Regions from separate parts of the Peribacillus sp. N1 genome, predicted to be linked through region 1. Evidence: riboswitches for the same ligand, from Rfam matches in the RefSeq annotation. Region 1 holds a riboswitch; each other region holds the start of a gene.

What was found. A riboswitch is a leader RNA that binds a small molecule or an ion and turns the genes downstream of it on or off. The one in region 1 is predicted to bind S-adenosylmethionine.
Region 2: it holds a riboswitch for S-adenosylmethionine, as region 1 does, so the genes downstream of both, ACYP5M_RS13715 (O-acetylhomoserine aminocarboxypropyltransferase/cysteine synthase family protein) here and mtnK (S-methyl-5-thioribose kinase) in region 1, are expected to answer to the same signal.
Region 3: it holds a riboswitch for S-adenosylmethionine, as region 1 does, so the genes downstream of both, ACYP5M_RS19325 (methionine biosynthesis PLP-dependent protein) here and mtnK (S-methyl-5-thioribose kinase) in region 1, are expected to answer to the same signal.
Region 4: it holds a riboswitch for S-adenosylmethionine, as region 1 does, so the genes downstream of both, ACYP5M_RS02230 (Na+/H+ antiporter NhaC family protein) here and mtnK (S-methyl-5-thioribose kinase) in region 1, are expected to answer to the same signal.

The regions. Positions count from the first base shown of each region.
Region 1 covers NZ_BAAHZO010000001.1:1,255,773-1,261,822, reverse strand. Annotated here, with positions in the region: gene ACYP5M_RS05985 (lmo1851 family serine protease) at 1-522, shown strand, start outside; gene ACYP5M_RS05980 (LCP family protein) at 636-1,526, shown strand; gene mtnA (S-methyl-5-thioribose-1-phosphate isomerase) at 1,618-2,664, opposite strand; gene mtnK (S-methyl-5-thioribose kinase) at 2,679-3,881, opposite strand; SAM riboswitch class I at 3,960-4,113, opposite strand; gene ACYP5M_RS05965 (carbon-nitrogen family hydrolase) at 4,185-4,967, opposite strand; gene ACYP5M_RS05960 (pyridoxal phosphate-dependent aminotransferase) at 5,067-6,050, shown strand, end outside.
Region 2 covers NZ_BAAHZO010000003.1:160,985-167,034, reverse strand. Annotated here, with positions in the region: gene ACYP5M_RS13745 (acetyl-CoA C-acetyltransferase) at 1-232, shown strand, start outside; gene ACYP5M_RS13740 (acyl-CoA dehydrogenase family protein) at 300-2,087, shown strand; gene ACYP5M_RS13735 (arsenate reductase family protein) at 2,228-2,584, shown strand; gene gcvH (glycine cleavage system protein GcvH) at 2,681-3,064, shown strand; gene ACYP5M_RS13725 (toprim domain-containing protein) at 3,156-3,521, shown strand; gene ACYP5M_RS13720 (thioredoxin family protein) at 3,525-3,833, shown strand; SAM riboswitch class I at 3,978-4,085, shown strand; gene ACYP5M_RS13715 (O-acetylhomoserine aminocarboxypropyltransferase/cysteine synthase family protein) at 4,185-5,495, shown strand; SAM riboswitch class I at 5,611-5,723, shown strand; gene ACYP5M_RS13710 (methionine ABC transporter ATP-binding protein) at 5,877-6,050, shown strand, end outside.
Region 3 covers NZ_BAAHZO010000005.1:163,547-169,596, forward strand. Annotated here, with positions in the region: gene ACYP5M_RS19310 (ABC transporter ATP-binding protein) at 101-1,246, shown strand; gene ACYP5M_RS19315 (hypothetical protein) at 1,294-1,536, opposite strand; gene fumC (class II fumarate hydratase) at 1,642-3,024, opposite strand; SAM riboswitch class I at 3,353-3,466, shown strand; gene ACYP5M_RS19325 (methionine biosynthesis PLP-dependent protein) at 3,553-4,665, shown strand; gene metC (cystathionine beta-lyase) at 4,662-5,843, shown strand; gene ACYP5M_RS19335 (type B 50S ribosomal protein L31) at 5,955-6,050, opposite strand, start outside.
Region 4 covers NZ_BAAHZO010000001.1:478,542-484,591, reverse strand. Annotated here, with positions in the region: gene ACYP5M_RS02240 (chromate transporter) at 1-404, shown strand, start outside; gene ACYP5M_RS02235 (chromate transporter) at 453-998, shown strand; gene ACYP5M_RS02230 (Na+/H+ antiporter NhaC family protein) at 1,330-2,637, opposite strand; SAM riboswitch class I at 2,828-2,935, opposite strand; gene ACYP5M_RS02225 (SOS response-associated peptidase) at 3,214-3,885, opposite strand; gene ACYP5M_RS02220 (hypothetical protein) at 3,946-4,101, opposite strand; gene hutG (formimidoylglutamase) at 4,385-5,341, opposite strand; gene ACYP5M_RS02210 (LysR family transcriptional regulator) at 5,465-6,050, shown strand, end outside.

The sequences.
Region 1 (6,050 bases):
AGTGCTTCTGAAATCGTTGCAGCGGCTGTCAGTGAATCTGCGGACATCCCATTGATTGGGGTCAAGTCATTTGGGAAAGGGACAGTGCAGACTGCCGAAGACTTTAAAGATGGATCTAATTTCAAATATACGGCAGCTAAATGGTTGACTCCTGAAGGTAATTGGATTCATAAAAAAGGGATCAAGCCGGATATTACAGTGAAGCTTCCTGATTATGCCAGCCTTCCGTACATTTCGCCTGACAAGGAATTGAAAGCATCCGATTCTTCGAGTGAAGTGAAAGCTGCTGAAGAGATGCTGAAGGAAGCAGGCCATGATCCGGGTAAGATAGATGGATTCTTTGATGAAGCAACAACGAATGCTGTCACAGCTTTTCAAAGGGAACAAAAAATTAAAGAAACTGGCACCATTAAAGATGATACTACCGTGAAATTGATGCAGGTCATCCAGGAGAAAATCCTTAAGAATGACACACAAGTGAAAAAGGCGGTAGAAGTATTAAAGAAAGAAATCAATAAGTGATTTGCCCGAAAAGCCTGTCAGCGATTATCGTTGGCAGGCTTTTTTGTCGTTTAATGCATAATATTCCAATATTGGGAAGAGAATAAGGGGTAATTTTCCGATGAGGTGAGGTAATGAAAGAAAAGGTATTGTTCATATATCTATTGATCTTGATTCTGGCAGGCTGCACTTATGCCCCTTTACCCAAACAAAATGGAAATGCAGGTACGGAAAAAAAACTAACCAAAGAAGAGAACCAGGAAAGTGTGAAAACATTTCTGTTAATTGGTGTCGATACAAGGGGAGAGGGAAAATCTCGATCCGATGCGATTATTCTGGCAAAATACTTTCCTGAGCAGGAAAAATTGAAACTGGCTTCGATTATGCGTGATAGTTATGTTAAAATCCCTGGGAATAAAACAGGATATAACAAAATAAATGCAGCTTATTATTATGGTGGAAGGGAACTTCTCAAAAAAACCATACAGGAAAACTTCGGTGTCAAGGTCGATCATGTGGCGGTAATTGACTTTCAGGGATTCGTGAAGATGGTCGATTTACTTGCACCTGAGGGGGTAGCGGTGAATGTGGACCAGGAAATCATTGATGATATGAGCATTCAAGCAAGCGTCGGTAAAAATGTTTTACATGGCGAGGAAATATTGAAATATGTCCGTTTTAGACATGACGATGAAAGTGATTTTGGAAGGGTTGAGCGACAACAAGAAGTAATGGTTCAATTAAAAACAGCCTTTATAAATCAAATCTCGTCCTTCGAAGGGATGGCAGCCCTTCCTAGTATAATCGAACAAGGACTCTCGTACTTGGATACGGATATTGGACTGAAAACAATAATGGAAATGGGGCCAAAAGCCGTCTTCCATACACCGGACACCGTCGAAACCTTAAGGGTTCCAGTGGAAGGAAGCTTTAAAGATGAAATATATCCCCAGTCCGGAGCCGTTTTGGAAATAGACTACACTAAAAATAAGAAGGCACTTCAAGAATTCTTTTCAAAAAAATAAAAATTGTATTATGGACCTCGCAAGAATAATCACAAAAACGAGAGGGATAAGTAACCCTTCTCGTTTTTTATCATCAATAAAGCAACCTGGATCATTTAACAAAAAGCGGAATGTTTTTAATGAAATCCGGGGTTATGATGCCATTTTCGGTAATGATGCTTGTAATTAGATGATTCGGTGTAACATCAAAGGCTGGATTGAAAGTCTTCACGTTTTCAGGAGCGATCCTAACACCTTGAATGAAGGTGATTTCCGCTTCATTCCTTTCTTCGATCGGGATGGAAGTGCCGGACTCGAGAGTGAGGTCGAATGTGGTTGATGGAGCGGCCACGTAAAAAGGGATACCAAAGTGCTTGGCTAATATCGCCAATCCCAATGTCCCGATTTTATTGGCTGTATCTCCATTAGCCGCAATTCTGTCGGCACCGACGATGATTCCATTTATTCCTTTCTGATGAATCGTATGGGCAGCCATATTATCAGAAATTAATGTGACATCAACCCCCGCTTGCATCAATTCCCAAGCAGTCAAACGCGCCCCTTGCAGGACAGGCCTGGTTTCACATGCATACACTTTTAGCGGAAAGTCCTTTTCTTTTGCCAGGTGGAAGGGAGCCAAGGCTGTGCCATACCGAGCCGTGGCAATTCCCCCAGCGTTGCAATGCGTTAGAATGGAATCTCCTCTAGTGAATAAGGATAAACCATGTTCCCCGATTTTCCTGCACATTTCTTCATCTTCAGCAAAGATGGCTTTAGCCTCCGATATAAGTGCTTCCTTGGCAGTTGAAATGCTTTGCGCATCTTCCAGAGTATTTTCCATCCTCCTTAACGCCCAAAAAAGGTTGACAGCGGTTGGCCGTGATGATGCGAGTTTTTCAATATGCCTTGATACATTTTTCTTGAATTCGGCTAATTCAGCGGTTGTTTCCTGTTTCGCACCAAGTGCAACACCAAATGCTGCCGTCAGTCCAATTGCTGGGGCACCGCGAACTTTTAATGTCAAAATGCTGTCATACACATCATCAACAGAATGAAGTTCAATGAATTCTGTTATGGAAGGAAGGGCTTGTTGATTTAATAATGTAATATGGGTATCAGCCCATTGTACCGAATAAGGTAATGGTGCATGTGTTGTCATGTGCAGGTCTCCTTTTAAATGGTTGAATAAGATGGCAGTGTACGTTGCTTCAAGGCTTCAATGACAGCTGAAACATCCAATTCTTCCCGTTTTTTAATTAAAAAAACACCGATTTCCAATGTAGCCGTTTTGGCAGCGATCCTTGTTTCTTTATCTTCATTGACATTTAAATCGGCAACGTGGGAAAGTCCGATGGTTCGCCGAATCAGTTCACAGCCGGCAAAGCCGAATGCATCTTTTTTGAATTTTGTCAGTAAATAAGGCAGATAACCTTTCACATGACGAAATGGGCTTTTATTTTGACCTTCCCATAATTCGGAATAAGTTTCTTCAAAGGCATTCCAAAATTCATTAAGGTGTGTGAAAATCTCTTCCTTTCCAACGCTATTACGTGTGACTGCCTGAAAGAGAAGGTTGGCAGTGTATTGACCAAGGTCAAAACCAACTGGACCATAAAAAGCGAATTCTGGATCGATAACCTTTGTTTCAGTTTCACTTGCAAATATACTTCCAGTATGTAAATCTCCATGAAGCAAGGCTTCCTGCTCGGTTTCAAAGCTTTGTTTCAGCTTAGCGACCTCAAGGATCACTTCTTTATCATTCCATATATTTTTGGCGGCATCAGTCAATTCCACCTCGAAATCTCCCGGGAGTTCCTCAAAAAATGGATCCGTGAAAATGAAGACCTCAGTGATTTTGCAGAGTTCGGGATTCGTGAAATGTCGGGCAACTTCCTTTTTGGCAGAGGGTTCTAAATGATAATCGGATGTATAAAATGCCGTTTTCGCAACATATTCACCAATATGCTGTGAAAGCAATGGATATGAATCGCCTTCAATCAATCCTGTTCTAACGATTTTCAAATGGGATAAATCCTCCATGACCGTGATGGCAAGCTTTTCATCAGAATAATAGACTTGCGGTACGAATTCTGGGCAATAACTTCTGAAATGAATCAGCGCATTCGCTTCAATGGCAGCCCTTTTCAATGTCAGCGGCCAGCCTTCGCCAAGTACCTTGGCATAAGGAACCGCTTGTTTAATGATAATTCCTTTATTTGTGACTGTGTCTGTAATATGAAAAACATAATTTAAGTTTCCATCGCCGATTTCTTTACATGTTAAACTTGCATCCGCATTGACCAACCCAAGTTTTTTTGCAAGGGTTATAGCTGTTTCGTTTGTCAATCTCTTAAAATTTGAATGGTTTTGAGTCATTCTTTTCCCCTCCGGATTCAAAATAAGAATAAAAAAGCCTCTTTCATATAGAAAGAGGCAGAAGTTTTGGCTTCGGACCTCTTATCTTCCAGAATATGAATTCTGGTGGAATTAGCACCGTGCTCTGTGGATTTTATAATCCGGCGGTGAATCCGCCCCATTTCACAATGGTATTACAGTCGGTTGCTGGGCTTCATAGGGCCTTTATCCCTCAGCCTGCTCTTGATAAGAGTAAATGTTTTCTGAAATTTTAATCTTCGGGAAAATAATATCAACTTTTTAAATAGTTTGTCAATGGGTAATTTAATAAAAATCAGGACGGCGATCTTCGAATACAGGTATTTTGTTACGTGCTTCCGTAACTTTATTGAAGTCCAAGGTGCCTGTCAGGAGTTCGTTTCCTTCTCCGGCTTCACTTATGATATTTCCCCAAGGATCAATAATCAGGGAATGACCGGCAAATATATTATTGACATCAGAGCCTGAGCGATTAACGGCTACTACATAGGCTTGGTTCTCGATGGCACGGCTAATCAATAAGGCTCTCCAGTGATCGAGTCTCGGCTTTGGCCATTCAGCCGTAACGAATAGAACTTCGGCGCCTTTAGCGGTATGGGCTCGCTGCCATTCAGGAAAACGGATGTCATAACAAATGAAACCAGCACATATTTTTTCATCAAGAGTAAATAAACCATCCTTTTCTCCTGGCTTCAGGAAATGATGTTCATCCATTAACTGAAATAAGTGAAGCTTATCATATTCTTTTATGAGATTTCCCTGTTTATCGATGATGATCATGGTGTTATAGATTCCCTTGCCCGTTTTTTTCGCAATGGAACCGCCTACGATGTGAATCTCGTGTTTCCTTGCCTGTGTTTTAAGAAATTCAATCGTTTTTTCCGCCTCTTGATCAGCAATCTCATTTAACCTGCTTAAGTCGTATCCGGTTGTCCAAAGCTCTGGTAAAATGACGATATCGGGTTCTGACCGTGCTGCTTTTTCCAACCATTGTTCCGCAACCTGAAAATTGATATCCGGTTGCCCGAATGCTATATCCATTTGAATACAAGCTATTTTCCACTTCATCGTTTAAAACCCCCACATGTAAAAAATGCTTTACAAGACTATGATAAACATATATCATTTGTGTCTAGAATTTCAAGAAATTTCAGAGAAGGTGTATAAATGGTGCAATTCGAAAAATCCAGACAGCTTCAGGACCTGCCCAAGCAGTTTTTTGCCTCACTAGTCGCAAAAGTCAATGCCATCACGGAGCAAGGACATGATGTCATTAATTTAGGCCAGGGAAACCCTGATCAGCCGACACCAGACCATATCGTGAAAAGCTTGCAGTCTGCCGCTGAAAAAACGATTAATCATAAATATTCGCCATTCCGGGGGCATCAATATTTAAAAGATGCTGCTGCCGTCTTTTATGAACGTGAATTCGGTGTCAAGCTGGATCCGAACAGTGAAGTGGCGATTCTCTTCGGGGGAAAGGCAGGTCTTGTCGAACTGCCGCAGTGTTTATTGAATCCGGGTGATACGATCCTTGTTCCGGATCCCGGCTATCCGGATTATCTTTCCGGTGTTGTTTTAGCCCAGGCAAAGACCGAATTCATGCCCTTGACAGAAGAAAATGATTTTCTTCCAAAATACAGTGACATACATAAAGAAGTGCTTGATAAAGCCAAAATGATGTTCTTGAACTATCCGAACAATCCCACAGGTGCTTCTGCAACTGAAAGTTTCTTTGATGAGACCGTCTCTACTGCAAAAGAGCATTCAATTTGTGTGGTCCACGACTTCGCTTATGGGGCGATAGGATTCGACGGAAAAAAACCGATAAGCTTTCTCCAGTCAGAGGGAGCGAAGGAAATAGGAATAGAAATATACACACTATCGAAAACATACAATATGGCAGGGTGGAGAGTCGGCTTCGCAGTGGGGAATAAGAGTGTCATAGAAGCTCTTGAACTATTACAAGACCATCTTTATGTGAGTCTGTTCCCGGCGATACAAGAAGCTGCTGCAAGCGCTTTGCTTGACTCGCAGAGCTGTGTAGAGCAGTTAGTGCAGATGTACGAGGGACGAAGGAATGTTTTCATTGAGGGATTAAGGGCAATCGGCTGGGATGTCAAAGCTCCTGCGGCATCATTTTTTGCCTGG
Region 2 (6,050 bases), on a different contig from region 1:
AGCCTTTGCTTCCCAATCCATTCAAATCATTCGTGAGCTCGGTTTGAATGAAGAGATTGTCAATGTAAATGGCGGAGCCATCGCCTTAGGCCATCCACTAGGATGTTCGGGGGCAAAACTGACATTAAGCCTGCTACATGAAATGAAGCGCAGAAACCAACAGTTCGGAGTCGTGACAATGTGTATTGGCGGCGGAATGGGTGCTGCTGGAGTATTTGAATTATTGGCTTAATCCCCCCTCCCGGAAGCTGTCATGCTTCCGGCGGATTTACTATCTTAAATACTTAGGAGGAAATAACATGTCCAATCAAACTACAGATAACCTCATTAAAGGCGGAGCCTTTTTAGTAGAAGATATTACGTATGATCAAGTGTTTACACCGGAAGATTATTCTGATGAGCATAAAATGATCGCCAAAACTACCGAGGATTTCGTAGAGAATGAAATTCTGCCGCAGGTTGAACATTTAGAAAACCATGAATTTGACCGTTCCGTTAAATTACTGAAGCATGCAGGTGAAATCGGTTTACTTGGTGCTGACGTTCCTGAGGAATACAGCGGACTGGGTCTTGATAAAATCAGTTCGGCATTGATCACAGAAAAAATGGCACTTTCAGGCGGCTTTGGAATTACGCATGGTGCACATGTAGGTATCGGATCTTTGCCGATCGTATTATTCGGGAATGAAGAACAAAAGAAAAAATACCTCCCTTTACTGGCAACGGGTGAGAAGATTGCTGCGTATGCCTTAACGGAACCAAGCTCAGGTTCAGATGCCTTGGGAGCAAAAACGACAGCGAAATTGAATGCCGAAGGAACACACTATATTTTAAATGGTGAAAAACAATGGATTACAAATGCAGGTTTTGCAGATGTCTTCTGTGTATACGCCAAAATCGACGGCGAACAATTCTCCGCTTTCATAGTTGAGCGTGATTATGATGGCGTATCAACTGGTGCTGAAGAGAAGAAAATGGGAATCAAAAGCTCATCTACACGTACATTAATCCTTGAAGATGTACATGTGCCAGTCGAAAACCTTTTGGGTGTAGCCGGAAAAGGACATGTCATCGCTTTCAATATCCTGAATATCGGCCGTTATAAATTAGGTGTCGGTGCTGTCGGCGGATCTAAACGTGCCCTTGAGATTACAGCAGCTTATACGAATCAACGTCAACAGTTCAAAACGAAAATTTCCGATTTTAACTTGACGAAAGAAAAACTTGCAACAATGGCATCCAAAATTTATGCAGCAGAAAGCTCTGTATACCGTACCGTTGGCCTTTATGAACAAAGACAAAGCAAATTGACGGATGAGCAAGTGAAAGATGGGAAATCAATGGCTGCTGCAATCGCTGAATATGCCATTGAGTGTTCATTGAATAAATTCTTCGCTTCCGAAGTGTTGGATTATGTTACGGACGAAGGCGTACAGCTTCATGGTGGCTATGGTTTCATGCAGGAGTATGAAATTGAAAAAGCATATCGTGATTCCCGGATTAACCGGATCTTTGAAGGTACAAATGAAATCAATCGATTGCTTGTCCCTGGAACTTTCCTGAAGAAAGCACTTAAAGGGGAATTGCCGCTTCTTCAAAAGGCTCAAAGCCTACAAGAGGAATTAATGATGATGATGCCGGAAGAACCTGGTGATGAGCCATTGGCACAAGAAAAAATGCTTGTTAGAAATGCTAAGAAAATCGGGATTCTGGCAGCTGGCCTTGCTGCACAGAAATACGGCAAAACTCTTGATCAAGAACAAGAAATCCTCTCCAACATTGCTGATATCGCATCCCTTGCCTATGCAGCGGAATCCGTGGTATTGCGTACGGAAAAAGCAATAGCAGCTACAGGTTTGGAGAAGAACAAACAAAAAGTGCTTTACACAGAAATCTTCGTTCAGGAAGCTTTCAATGAAATAGAACAGCACGCAAAGGAAACGTTAATCGCAGTGGAAACAGGCGATACTCTTCGCATCATGCTTGCGTCGCTCCGTAAGCTGACAAGGCATAATCCGATCAATGTCATTGCGAAAAAACGTGAAGCTTCCGTCAAGGTAATCGAAGCTGAAAAATATGCTCTTTAAGAAATGAATCAAAGTCAGTAAAGGGAATGCCCGAGAAGGCATTCCCTTATTTCCTTTGATGAAATCGCATTGGAAAATCAAAAGACAATTCGTTGTATTGCGTGATGAAAACGGGTATTCTATTGATAGGTGGTGAAATGATGGGCTTAACATTATATTGGTACCCAAAATGCGGCACATGCCGTAACGCGAAGAAGTGGCTTGATAATCATGAACTGCAGTATGAAGCAATCCATATAGCGGAAAATCCGCCTTCGCGAACAGAAATAGAACAACTATATAAAATCAGCAATTTGGAGTTGAAGAAGTTTTTCAATACTAGCGGTCAAAAATATCGGGAGCTTGGCTTAAAGGATAAGCTGAAAGAAGCTTCTGAAGCAGAGATGCTTGATATATTGTCCACAGATGGCATGCTTCTGAAAAGGCCGATTGTTACGGATGGCACCAAAGTGACGGTAGGTTTCAAAGAGGAGCAATTCGAACAGGTTTGGAACTGAAAATTTCTCGAAATATTTGGTTAATTCCTTACTTAAACAAACAATCTACCTTATAATGGAATAGATAAAATAAGATGTACATATGGAGGGTTAATAATGACAACAACACCAAAAGAACTTCGTTACACAAAAGAACATGAATGGGTCAAAACGGAAGATGGAACAGTGCGCATTGGAATTACAGCTTTCGCACAGTCCGAGCTTGGGGACATCGTATTCGTTGAGCTTCCGGAAATCGGCGATGAATTGAAAGCGAACGAACCATTCGGAAGTGTTGAATCCGTTAAGACCGTTTCTGAGCTTTATGCACCTATCAGTGGCAAGGTTGTTGAAGTAAACGAAGATTTAAGTGACAACCCTGAATATGTAAATGAGTCTCCTTATGAAAAGGCATGGATGGTTGTGCTTGAACCATCTAATAGCAGTGATATTGAAAGCCTGATGAGCGCTGAAGAGTATGAGAGTTTAATCAACGGTTAAAAAAAGGAGAGGGGGGACTGAAAAGGCCTGCTCTCTTTTTCATTTTGTACCGTGGCAGTTGCACACATAATTCGTGAGATGGAGTGATGACATGGAGTGGGGCGAATTCGATAAAGTGATCATTGTAGAAGGCAGTTCCGATAGAAGAAAAGTTGCCTCCGTTTTAAATGAAGATGTGGAAATAAGATGTACGAATGGGACCATATCATTAACTAAGCTGGATGAATTAGTGGATGAATTGATGGACCGTGATGTTTATCTCCTTTTTGACGCAGATGAATCAGGAGAAAAGCTGCGGAAGCAGTTCCGAAGGGAAATGCCTGAGGCGAACCACCTGTATATTAATAAAATGTACAAAGAAGTGGAAAGCTCACCCGAACATCATATCGCAACTGTGCTTCTATCTGCCAATATGAATGTGAAAATGAAATTTTTAAGTCAAAGGGTGAACGACTAATTGATGCAGGAATGGAAAGAAGAAGAGTGTAAGCTTGCTGTTGAACATGGGGAAACCTTTTGCTTATATTTATATACCCCTTTATGCGGCACTTGTCAGGTTGCCTCCAAGATGCTGACGATATCCTTGGAGCTATTCCCGGAATTGAAGGCAGGCAAAATGAATATGAATTATGTCCAAGCAATTGCCGAATCATATGAAATTGAAAGTGTTCCATGTTTATTGTTTTTCAAAGAAGGACGGCTGCACAAAAAAATATATGCCTTTCAATCCGTTCCTTATTTGTACGGATTGCTTAAGGAAATCAGCTAAGAAACCAATCGGAACCGTGGTTGGTTTCTTTGTTGCGGACATATGAATGTTAGATGAAATTAAACAAAGAATATTCTAACAATTCATTGACTGATTTAATCTAAAATGCTATATTTTGAATTAAGTAACAGCAGAATTTAATAGTTCTTATCAAGAGTGGCGGAGGGACTGGCCCGACGAAGCCCGGCAACCGGTATAAATTTTTATATACGGTGCTAATTCCAGCAGAGTGTTGGCTCTGGTAGATGAGGTGTATTCTTGAAACCTCTTCTTATTGAAGTGGTTTTTTTGTTTATAAAAGGCCAGACATCATATAATTCCAACTAAATCCATAGAAAAAGGTGAAATCATATGTCAGGGAAAAAATTGCGTTTCGAAACATTGAGTGTTCATGGCGGTCTGCAAGCTGATGAAACAGGTGCACGTGCAGTTCCTATCTACCAAAGCAATGCATACTTGTTCAAGGACACCGACCATGCAGCGAATTTATTTGGCCTAAAGGAGAATGGCTATATATATTCACGACTCCATAATCCCACGATCAGCGTTTTTGAGGAAAGAATGGCCTTATTGGAAGGCGGAATCGGCGGATTGGCAACAGCAAGCGGAATGGCTGCCATCTCACTTTCAATCCTGAATATTGCCGCTGCAGGGGATGAGATTGTTTCAGCATCTACATTATATGGCGGTACGTATAACCTTTTTGAAAATACTCTTCCTAAATACGGGATTAAAGTGAAGTTCGTTTCTCCTGATGACCCTGAAAATTTCAAAAGGGCGATTACGCCAAGAACTAAAGCCATTTTTGCTGAAACCATCGGAAATCCAAGTTTGAGGGTGCTTGATATTGAAGCGGTAGCGAAAATCGCCCATGATGCCGGAATACCTTTAATCATTGATAATACCTTTGCGACACCGTATCTATGCAGACCAATTGATTTTGGAGCGGATATTGTCATCCATTCCGCTACAAAATGGCTTCTGGGAAATGGAACTACGCTTGGCGGTGTCATCGTGGATGGAGGGAAATTCGATTGGAACTCGCCAAATTACCCTGGCTTCACAGAGCCTGACCCAAGTTACGACAATCTGGTATACGCCGAGGCAGTTGGACCTGCCGCATTCATAACGAAAGCCCGAGTCCAGTTACTCCGTGATTTAGGACCTGCGCTAAGTGCCCAAAGTGCATTCCAGTTTACGCTGGGACTTGAAACGCTGCATGTAAGGATGAAAGAGCATCTATCAAACACCAAGTCTGTCATTAAATATTTAAAAAACCATCCTGCGGTGACTTGGGTTTCACATCCTGGTGATGAGGATCATCCCGATAAAGCCCTTGCGGAAAAATATTTGCCAAAGGGAGCTGGATCTGTTGTGACTTTTGGGATACAAGGTAATCGAGAAGCTGGGGCAAAACTTATCAATTCGGTGGAATTATGGTCCCATGTAGCGAATGTTGGGGATGCGAAGAGCTTGATCATCCACCCAGCCAGTACGACCCATCAACAATTGAATGAGGCAGGTCTTGCGAAAGCGGGTGTGAGTGCCGACCAAGTCCGTTTATCGATTGGGATTGAAAATGTAGAGGATTTAATAGAAGATTTGGAGCAGGCAATTGAAAAAGCGACGAATATAGTCTCCTTGACATCCAAAACGGTTTAAGTAAAGTTTCTGTATGCTTGTACTAGAAATATTATACATTGCGCTCCTTTTTTATCTATGATAAAATTTCTCCATACTAAAGAACTTAATGATGTACAAATATTCTATATATTAGCTCTTATCAAGAGAGGTGGAGGGATGTGCCCGATGAAACCCGGCAACCGACAAGGAGATTTCCTTGGAAAGGTGCCAATTCACACAAAGTTTAATCACTTTGGAAGATGAGAGGAAGGCCTGTTTCTTCACCTGCCTTTCTGCTCATGCAGAAAGGTTTTTTCTGTTTTAATTGGGTAAACTTTTACATGATATGAGAAACAGACTAATAATGTAGAGAAATCAACTAAGTTCATAGGTTTTATTGGATAAAAGAGGTGAGGGTTAATGATTACATTGACGAAAGTCAGTAAGCTGTTCCGAATAGGAAAAGGAAACAGTGAGACAATCAAGGCTGTAAATAATGTGAATGTTGAAATAAATAAAGGCGAGATTTTCGGTATCATCGGTTACAGTGGAGCGGGGAAAAGTACTTTGATCAGAATGCTCAATGGATTGGAA
Region 3 (6,050 bases), on a different contig from region 1:
ATCCTTTTTTGTGCAATGTGCCCATACTTTTTTCTAAACCGATAGCTTAGACTATAGCTAATTGGTACAAGTAATCAGGAGTTTAAAAGGGGGATTTTTCATGGCAGAGTTAGTGTTAGATCATATATTCAAGATTTATGATAAAAAGGTGACGGCTGTTAAAGACTTCAACCTTCGTGTTGCCGATAAGGAATTCATCGTTTTTGTGGGACCTTCCGGTTGCGGCAAATCAACGACATTAAGGATGATTGCCGGACTGGAGGACATTTCCCAAGGGGATTTATACATAGACGGCAAGCGAGTCAATGATGTCCCTCCTAAAGATCGTGATATTGCGATGGTTTTCCAGAACTATGCCTTATATCCTCATATGACCGTATTTGACAATATGGCATTCGGATTAAAGCTCAGGAAAACGCCAAAAGCGGAAATCAAGCAAAGGGTCAATGAAGCGGCAAGGATTCTCGGACTTGAAGAGCTGCTAAACAGGAAACCTAAAGCGCTTTCAGGTGGTCAGCGCCAGCGTGTGGCTCTCGGCCGTGCAATTGTAAGGGACGCAAAAGTTTTCTTGATGGATGAGCCATTATCCAATCTCGACGCAAAGCTGCGGGTTCAAATGCGTGCCGAAATTGCAAAATTGCATAAACGGCTCGACACTACAACGATATATGTCACGCATGACCAAACAGAGGCAATGACCATGGCGACACGCCTTGTTGTAATGAAAGATGGTATCATCCAACAGGTTGGTGCTCCAAAGGACGTTTATGAGAAACCAATAAATGTTTTCGTCGGCGGCTTTATCGGATCGCCTGCCATGAACTTCTTTACCGGAACATTAAAAGAAGGCACAATTAAAATAGGCGAACAAACGCTTGAAATACCTGAATTGAAAATGAAAATGCTGCGTGATCAAGGATATGCCGGAAAAGATGTTATCCTTGGAATCCGTCCGGAGGATTTCCATAATGAAGGAGCTTACTTCACGAAGTCCCCTAACACTACATTCACGACCCAAATTGATGTAGCCGAACTCATGGGCGCGGAGATTATGCTCTACTCCACATTAGAGGGGCAGGACTTCGTTGCACGGGTCGATGCCAAGAATATTATTCAGGCAGGGGAAAAGATCGATCTTGCCCTCGACATGAATAAAGCACACTTTTTTGATAAAGGGACTGAACATCGCATTTTAGTTGAAGAAGATGAACAGATGCAGGAAAGCATGAAGTTATCTGCCAATTAAACGTAAAAAGACCCATTCATAATGGGTCTTTTTACGTTTATTCAAATTCATTCCTGGACCAATACCACTTCATCATGTCCGCATTCCGGGCATTTCATGAGATGCGGGCATTGGCCTTTTTGAAGGGATTGAGGGTATCCGTCGTTTTCTTTAAGTATGTCGATATCCATGTAAGCACTGTAATCATCCGCGTAGTCCATGAATTTCCCTTTATCCTCAAGATCACTGCCGCATTCCGGGCATTTCACATGAATTTTTCTCAGACCGTTGCAAAGCGGGCATATAGACATTGTTTTTCCTCCTGTTCCCGATACTTATGATTTCAGTATTTGTAGATTCCATTATTTTAACACATGGAAACACCCTCCCTAATACCAGAGGGAGGGCACTACTAATTATTTATTAACCATGTTTGCAGGATCGACCCATGCTTTGAATTCATCTTCCGTCAGGAACTCCAATTTCAACGCCGCTTCTTTTAACGTAGAGTTGTCCTTGAATGCCGTTTTGGCGATCTTGGCTGCTTTTTCATAACCGATATGCGGGTTCAATGCTGTCACCAACATAAGGGAACGTTCTACATTTTCTTTGATTTTATCTTCATTTGCAGTGATGCCTACCGCACAATTGTCGTTGAATGAATGAATGCCTTCCGTCAATAATTTGACCGTCTGCAGGAAGTTATAGATGATGACTGGTTTGAATACATTCAATTCAAAGTTACCTTGACTTGCTGCAAAGCCAATTGTAGCATCGTTACCAACGATTTGTGTTGCAATCATGGTAAGCGCTTCACTTTGTGTTGGATTGACTTTACCTGGCATGATGGAGCTGCCCGGTTCGTTTTCCGGAATGGCTATTTCGCCGATTCCGCTTCTTGGTCCACTTGCAAGCCATCTGACATCGTTCGCAATTTTCATTAAATCCGCCGCCAATGCTTTCAAAGCACCGTGTGCGTAGACGATTTCGTTATGGCTAGTCAATGCATGGAACTTATTATCAGATGTGACAAAAGGGTATCCTGTATCTGCTGCAATTTGTTTGGCAGAGAGTCCCGGGAATTCTTTTTTTGTATTGATTCCGGTTCCTACAGCCGTTCCGCCTAGAGCAAGGTTCAATAATTTTTGGCTGCTTTCTTCAATCATCGCTAGATCCTTATCGAGCATCGCTTTCCAACCGGAAATTTCTTGTCCTAATGTTAATGGAGTAGCATCTTGAAGATGTGTCCGGCCAATTTTCACTACATCCCAAAATTCTTTTTCTTTTGTATCGAATGTATCACGAAGGGCTTTGATGGCAGGGACCAATTTTTCAGCGACTTCCATAAAGGCTGCAATATGCATGGCGGTCGGGAAAGTATCATTTGAGCTTTGCGCCTTGTTAACATCATCATTCGGGTGAAGGGTTTCAGATTCACCATTTTCTTTTAACCACTCATTCCCTTTGTTAGCGACCACTTCGTTCACGTTCATATTACTTTGCGTGCCGCTTCCCGTTTGCCAAACTACAAGCGGGAAATGTTCATCAAGCGTACCTTCAAGGATTTCCCCGCAAATCTTGACGATGGCATTCTTTTTAACTTCGGAAAGATCACCAAGATCATAGTTCACCTTTGCCGCAGCTTGTTTAACGTATGCAAATGCACGAACTAATTCAATCGGCATTTTTTCGTTACCTATTTTGAAATTGTTACGGCTTCTCTCAGTTTGTGCTCCCCAATATTTATCAGCAGGAACTTTCACTTCACCCATCGTATCTCGTTCGATTCTGTATTCCATGTGTTCTCCTCCTATGTTTGCACTATTCATTGAAGACCTTTTGCATATGAAATGAATAATGTCGGATTATTCTTTCTCTCCATACATTGTACAAACTTTATTATTTTAAAGCAAAAATATCCCGCTGACCCTTTCCATGTTTTCTGAAAAATCCAAGTTCCATTCATGTTTATATGAAAATTCAATTATTCTTTTTAGACACATAAAGTGTAGACACCGCTAGGCTCCAATTGACCTGGTCATGAACATCAAAGCATTATCACTCCCAAAATGTCCTTGACAGTATTTTGTATATATAGTAAATTCAAAAGAAATTGAATAATCTAAACTCTTATCGAGAGAGGTAGAGGGAATGGCCCGATGACACCTCAGCAACCTTCATTTGTTTCAAACCAATGAAAAGGTGCTAATTCCACAAGTTTGTGAACTTGGAAGATAAGAAGAATGACTCGTCCCTACTTAATCAAAGTCTTCTTCTTAAAGAAGACTTTTTTTTATTTTATATAACTCAAAGGAGCAGTGAAAACCATGTACAAATCTGAAACATATCTTGCTCAATTAGGAAATCGCAGCGAAACGGCGACAGGAACAGTCAATCCGCCGGTATACTTTTCAACAGCTTTTCGTCACGAAGGAATTGGCCAATCGACGGGATTCGACTACACAAGGACTGGTAACCCTACACGCCAGCTATTGGAGCGATCCATCGCCGATCTGGAAAAAGGAGACCAAGGTTATGCCTGCAGTTCAGGAATGGCCGCCATCTCCACTATTCTTGCCCTTTTTAAATCCGGGGATGCATGGATTGTCAGCGAAGATCTTTATGGCGGTACATATCGTCTGTTAGAACAAGGTTTTAAAAAATGGGGATTGCAGTGTGACTATGTAAACACTTGTTGTTTGGAGGATATCGAAAAAGCCATCACTCCTCACACGAAAGCCATCTTCATCGAAACTCCCACTAACCCCCTTATGCAGCAAACGGACATTAGCGCCGTTGCGGCATTGGCCAAACGATATAATTTATTGTTAATCGTTGATAACACTTTTTACACGCCTCTTATTCAACAACCCATCGTGCTTGGAGCGGATATTGTGATTCATAGTGCAACCAAGTATCTCGGTGGTCATAATGATGTGCTCGCGGGACTGATCGTTGCTAGCGGCGCTGAATTATGTGATGCACTTGCCTTCCATCATAATGGTACTGGAGCTGTCTTGAGCCCATTTGATTCTTGGCTGTTGATGCGCGGAATGAAAACCCTGGCATTGCGGATGGAGCGTCATGAAAAGAATGCTAAGATACTTGTAGATTACTTATCGGAGCATGATTGTGTCACTGATGTATTGTATCCCGGCAGAGGCGGCATGATTTCTTTCCGCATCATTGATGAAGCGGCGGTCAACCCATTTTTACAATCGCTCTCATTAATTTCCTTTGCAGAAAGCCTTGGAGGGGTTGAAAGCTTCATCACCTATCCTGCCACACAAACACATGCCGATATACCGCTTGAAGTCAGAACGGCAAATGGGGTTTGTAATCGCCTGCTTCGCTTCTCCGTTGGCATCGAGGATAGCGATGATTTGATTGGCGACCTGCAGCAAGCATTCGCACATGTAAAAAGGGAGGCACTACGATGACAGGTCATGATTTTAGCTTTGAAACGAAATTACTTCATAATCAACATAAATTCGATCCGGCAACGGGCGGTGTGAGCGTCCCCATTCAGCATGCATCGACGTTCCATCAATCGGATATCGATCAATTCGGCAAATATGACTACAGCAGAAGCGGGAACCCAACTCGCGAGGCACTTGAAGATATCATTGCCGATTTAGAGGAAGGCACTCACGGCTTTGCCTTTTCATCAGGTATGGCTGCCATTTCAACAGCCTTCCTGCTATTGTCTGCCGGAGACCATATCGTCATTTCCGAAGATGTGTATGGCGGAACGTTCAGGATGGTCACAAGCGTATTGACCCGTTTCAATATTGAGCATACCTTCGTTGACATGACGGACCTTGAAAGCGTCAAAGCGGCCGTTCAGCCAAATACCAGGGCCATATACATTGAAACGCCTTCAAATCCGTTACTTAAAGTGACCGATATTCAAGCTGTATGTGATATTGCAAAAAAAGCCGGTGCCTTAAGTTTTGTTGATAATACATTCTTGACGCCCGCATTGCAAAAACCGCTGAATCTGGGCGCTGATGTTGTCCTTCATAGCGCGACGAAGTTTTTATCCGGACATAGTGATGTGGTAGCTGGGCTTGCGGTCGTGAAAGATCCGGAATTGGCGGCAAGACTCGGTTCGCTCCAAAACTCCTTTGGAGCGGTCCTTGGTGTCCAAGATGCCTGGCTTGTAATGAGAGGTTTAAAAACCTTGTCAGTTAGAATGGAACATTCACAAAAAGGGGCAGAAAAGATTGCAGCCTACTTAAAAGATCAGCCCTTGGTGAAAAAAGTGTATTATCCCGGCCTAGCCGATCATCCACAGCACGCCATCCAGAAAGGCCAGTCACTTGGAGCAGGGGCGGTCCTATCTTTTGAATTGGAAAGTGAGGAAATCTTCCGTTCCTTCGTGAACACTGTCGAGCTCCCTGTATTTGCCGTAAGCCTGGGAGCGGTCGAATCCATATTATCTTACCCGGCCAAAATGTCCCATGCTGCCATGCCTGATGATGAAAGGGAAAAGCGGGGCATCACGAACAGCTTGCTCCGCCTCTCTGTCGGACTTGAAAATCCGGACGATATAATCAAGGACTTCGATGCGGCCCTCGTCAATATTGCCAAAGGGGAAGCAATTGCTGCAAAATGAATAAAGGATGGGTGCCTCATAAATTATGGGCACCCTTTTTCCTTGCATCATTATTAACTCTTTTTCTTCCCAGTCATAAAAAAGGCCATCGATTTCCCGATGGCCTGACTCTCAATTCTTCATATTATATTTATCCAGGAAGCGATCCACCCGTCCTCCTTTTTCAGCAAACTTCTGCTTTCCTGTATAATAAGGGTGCGTATCCGA
Region 4 (6,050 bases), 780 kb from region 1:
GGATTGCCGGAATGAAGGGGGCAATGGCTGCCATGATCGGTGTTTCATTACCTACCTTTTTAATTGTTCTGCTCCTCGGCATTTTGTATTTTTTCATTCAGGATAATCCGAAGGTAGAATCCGCATTCATATCGATCAGAGCTTCCATAGTAGCCATCATCGCCTATGCGGCTATCAAGATAGGAAAAACGGCTGTTGTAGACAAAACAACTTTCTGCATTTTAATAGTAGGAATTCCAGTCCTTTTCTTTCTTCACCCTGTGATGGTTATATTAGCAGGAGCTTTTGCTGGTATTGTGACCATCTCCATTAAGAGAAAATTAGGTTACGATGTCAAGTTGGACAGAAAAGATATAGGAAATGAAGAAAATGATTTCGAACCTTTCATGGGTGCTGGCATATAGGTATATCAAAAAAGGGACTAACTAATTTTCAAGAAAGTGTGTGATGGAATGATGGAATTGTGGGAGTTGTTTAGCACCTTCTTTATTATCGGCTTTGTATCGTTTGGAGGCGGATACGCCATGATTCCCGTAATAGAATCGGAAGTCTCACAGCATGGATGGATGACGACGCAGCAATTTGCTGATATCATCGCGATTTCCGGTATGTCCCCAGGACCTGTCACTGCCAATAGTGCCATTCTTGTTGGCTATTCTACTGCTGGATTTGCAGGGGCCATTTCATCTGCTTTCGGAATCTTACTTCCTGCTATTATATTCGTAACCGTTATAGCCACCTTCTTCAGCAAATTGAATCATTACCCAGTTATTCAATCCATGTTCTATGGACTAAGACCCATTGTCACTAGTTTAATCCTCTTTGCAGCAATCAGCTTTGCACTTTCCAATAATATGATAGCGCTGAACTTTTCTTGGCATGCGATAAGCTTATTAATCGTTTTTGGATTATCGTTATTTGCCCTAATGAAATTACGCTGGCACCCAGCCTATGTAATTATCCTTTCCGGTTTAGTTGGTGTTGTCCTCTATTCATGACAGGTGTCGCACACACAACCATCATTAATTTGGACCGGAATTAAGCAGAAAAATTGAAGAATGATTGATACTATATGAATGGGAGAAAACTTGATTATGTTTATGTATTTACCATACAAAAAACACCCTGTATCCAATGATTCAGGGTGTTCAGACTGTAGACTAACTCGATGAAATTTTAGGGGTTTGTACAATTTGAACGTTGATTTCCCCTCCAGGCACTCGCTTTCCGCGGGCGGTCCGGGAGCCTTTGCGCCTGCGGGGTCTCCCCTGGACTCGCTTTTCCCGCAGGAGTCTCGCACACCCGCTCCAATCAACTTTGTTTTAACTTTTAGTTCTTCGATCCATCATTTCCCGGCTGAAACCGTGGAAAACCAATCAAGATGGCAAGGACGCCACAAAATCCAATTAGTATTGGGTAATATGAATACTGCAAGATGCTTATCGGAGAAATCTTTGCTACCCCTGCTGCAACAAGCAGTTGTGCTCCATATGGTATCAACCCTTGGATACAACATGCAAATATGTCAAGCAAGCTCGCTGATTTACGCGGATCAATCCCATACTTTTCAGCGATATTTTTGGCAAGTGGCCCGGCAATGATAATCGAAATCGTGTTATTTGCCGTTGAAAGGTTTGTCAAACCAACAAGCCCTGCAATGCTGAATTCCGCCCCTTTTTTTGATTTGCTATTTCGGGTCACTAGGTGGAGTAGATAATCGATGCCACCATTATGTTTGATAACAGCTACCATACCTGCAATTAAAATGGCAAGGAAGGAGATTTCATACATTCCCGCCATTCCTTCTCCAACTTTTTGAATGACACCCAACGGTTTATAACTTCCATCAGCCAAGCCGATAATTCCGGCAAATACGATTCCGATGGAAAGGACCAGGAACACATTGACTCCTGCCAATGCAGTGATCAATACGCAAAGATATGGAAGAATCTTCACCCAATTATAAGAATGTTGGGAGATGTCAGCTTGTTCACCCATTGTTAAAATTCCAAGGATTGCACATGTGATGATGGCCGCAGGTAAAACGATGAAAAAATTCACTTTAAACTTATCCTTCATTTTCGTTCCCTGAGTTCGAACTGCAGCGATTGTCGTATCTGAAATGAAGGAAAGGTTATCCCCAAACATCGCACCACCAATAACGGCCGCCATTGATAGGGCAAGCGAAATATCTGTTTGCTCACTAATCCCGACCCCGATAGGTGCCAATGCAACAATCGTTCCCATGCTTGTCCCCATGGATAAAGAAATAAAACAAGCAATAATGAATATCCCTACCATTAATAGATTTTGCGGAAAAACAGCTAAGGCAAGATTCACTGTCGATTCAACTGCTCCCATGCCATTGGCAACTTCGGCAAAAGCACCAGCTAAAAGGAAAATGATAACCATTAACATAATATTGGCGTCCCCGGCACCTTTACAGAAGATATCAACCTTATGATTGAATGTCTCTTTCCGATTCATTGCCAATGCAGCTGCCGAAGCAATTGAAATTGCAACAATCACCGGAAATGAATAAAAATCTTTAGTGATGATTCCGGACCCTATAAATAAAATTAAAAATACGACAAATGGGATCAATGCCCATGGATTCCCTTTATTGTTTGCACTCATGATGTACACCTCTTTTTATTTTTCCCGTGACATGTGTCACAGCTCTTATTCTATTAACAGCTTTCGCAAATAACTCCAATTTGAACCTACCTGATTATCTAGTCTTGGAGATATAGCAAAAAAACCGGCATAAAGAAGACCCCTTCTATTTAACAACAAGAAGAGGTCTTTTAATTTATAAAAAACACCCTCCTTATCTTTCAGGCAAAAATCAGCCTGCTGGATTTGGCACAGCACTCCATTTAAGTCCGCTGCCGAGACATCTTCGGGCCAGTCCCTCCGTCTCTCTTGATAAGAAGATTACATTATATAATTTATCAAATATTACGATGCCTTCCAGAAAAGTACCACACTGGAAACTTGCTGAAACCATCTGAGTTTGTGAAAGTGACATCGAAAGTCGTTTTGAAAAGCAAATATAACAGTACAGCATTTTGTCTATTTTCGCAAGGGTTAATTTTAAAGTATTTTACATGCACTCCTTACTATTTATAAAGAAATCTTGACATGTGCGGTTAATCAGTTTTTTTCATTTATCAGGATGGAATTCATATAAAAAAGAGGTCTTATGACCTCTCAGCAAATTTGTTGTATTAGGTTAGATGAATTATTTTTGGTCGAATTCACATCAGTCGATACCTCAAAGGCTTCCATCTGTTCCGAATCGAATGACTTTAAATACTGCTGCAGATATGCAGGATCATTATTTGTTGGACTCAACCATTCTTTTTCATCTTCTGGTTTAAGGATGACAGGCATACGATCATGAATGCTGGTCATTAGCTCATTAGGAACGGTTGTTATAACGGAGCATGAATAGACGCTGATGCCTTCAGGAGTTTTCCAGGATTCCCAGATACCCGCCATTCCAAATGGAGCATGATTCTTCAGTTTTATTCGCATCGGTATTTTTCTTTCCGGTGTCTTCTTCCATTCATAAAAAGAGTCAGCGATTATCAAGCATCTCTTCTTCTTATACGCATTCCTGAAGCTTGCTTTCTCAGTAATGGTTTCCGCTCTGGCATTGATCATTTTGTAGCCCACTTTTTCGTCTTTTGCCCAGAAAGGAATGAGTCCCCACCGAAGATATCCAAGTCGATTCCTTGCCCCGTCATTAATGACGGAGAGAACGGATTGGGAGGGAGCAATATTGTAGCTGAATTGGTATTCCCCATCAAACGATCCTTGAATATCAAACCGATCTTTTATTTCTTCAATGTCAGTGAAAAGGGTAAAACGTCCACACATACTATCGCCTACCGTATTAGAATTTATTACAGTGTAACAAATCGAACGGACAGGCACAAATCAGCGTTCTAAAATCCTGATGTCGGTAAATGGTTGATTAAATAATTCGCTGGAAATCAAAAGAGTTCCAAGGACTTCTCTTTCATCTTCAGCTTTAATGATTTCCGACAAGATCAAGGTACTGCCATTCCTGACCGTCACTTTATATTCATTCATAAAAAATCCCCCCTAGATGGTTGTTATTATAAACCAAAAACCCACAAGTATCAGTAGTGAACTTTGGTAGAGCCATGGTTAATCCTATAACGGGGAGTCAAGCAATGGCCCCGACCATTAACGCGTGTAAAGGAGGCGTAAAAAAGACTGTCCATGAATGATTCACGGACAGCCTGGGTGGTGCCAAAGGACTTAGTTTCAATACTTATAATTGAGCATGGAGATAACATTGAGGAAAGCTGGAAGGACCAAATTGGAATTGCCCCTCTTCCATATCCATTCATTATTTAAAATGCAGCAAAACTTCATTTATTAAATGTGCTGCCAATGTTACGGTTTTATTATTTTCGTCCAACGAAGGATTCACTTCCGAAATGTCAAAGGAGAGGATTTTTTCATTCGATACGATATGCCTAATAATCGCACGTACCAATTTCGGATTCAGTCCAAACGGCGATGGAGCACTCACCCCAGGTGCGTATGCTGAATCAATGACGTCCGTACATAAAGTAAGCATAATGTAGTCATTTTTATTAACGAATTCATTTATCCGCCGCTTTGTTTCATCCATTTCGTTCAATGACAAATCTTCTTCCAATATGTAGTCTACCTTACTCCTCTCAGCGGTTTCAAAAAGTGCCTTTGTATTCCCCTGCTTTTGAATTCCGACACATAAATATCCACAACTTTGGTCTTCGTCCAAAATCTGCTTAAACATCGTTCCTGATGAACTTTCTTTTTCATAGGGCCTCATATCAAAGTGCGCGTCAATATTAATGATCCCCAATCTAGCTTTTGGTCCAATGGATTTCCTAATCCCAAGATAATGGCCATACAGGGTTTCGTGCCCTCCCCCAAGTATGATAGGAATCGCTTTAGTCTCCAATATCCGGTCAACAGCCGATCCCAGTTCGAATTGGGCGGCCTCCATTTCCGTACTTTCACATATTACATCGCCAGCATCCACCAGCTCGGTTTGGGACGGTAAATGACAGGGTAATTTCGCCAAGTATTGCCTAATATGATCAGGACCCTCTGCAGCACCAATCCTGCCTTTATTCCTTCTGACGCCTTCATCACATTTGAAGCCAATCAACCCAAAGGTCTTTGATGCATTGGAAGAGATGGCTAATTCCGATATCGGAGCCAACCGTACTCTTTGGTGGTATCTGAAGCTGTCCATGTCAGATTGGGAATCAATTCTTCCATTCCAATATTTTGAAGTCGGATTAGTATACATAATTTCTCCTTTATTTAAAAAATTCCGAAATATCTTTTTTAAAAATTATAGATGAGATAATATATAATTACCAATACAAAAATTCAATATATCTATAGTTTAAAGCTATAGAAAGGAGCATAAATGGATCTTCGTCAACTTCGGTATTTCACTACCACCGTCCAGGAAAAGAATTTCTCAAAAGCGGCAAAAATGCTGCATATATCACAACCTTCCCTAAGTAATGCCATAATGAAATTAGAAAATGAAGTTAGTTTACAGCTTTTGGAACGTAATACAAGGGGTCTTGAGCTTACGGAAGCAGGGGGTCTTTTTTATACGAGATCTGTTGACCTGTTAAGAAGATTCGATAATATGCAAGTGGAGCTTAAGGAAATGAAGGATGTTGGAAGCGGAACAGTATCTATAGGTTCCATAGAATCATTCAAATTTTGGTTTCCGAGGATAATCAGGAATTTTAAAATCAATTATCCTAATATTCATATAATAGTAAGGGAAATATTAGGGGAAGAGAAAGTTTTCGATTCGTTAAATCGGTATAATGTTCATTTCACCATCACGAACCAGCCCATCAATAACGATGAAATTCTGTCCACTCCCCTTTATAATGAAAAATTCATGCTTTTGATCCATAAAGATGACGAGTTAAATGAAAAAGAGTCCATCACTTTCCAAGACATTGCAAAGAAAGAATTGATCATCAGTACAA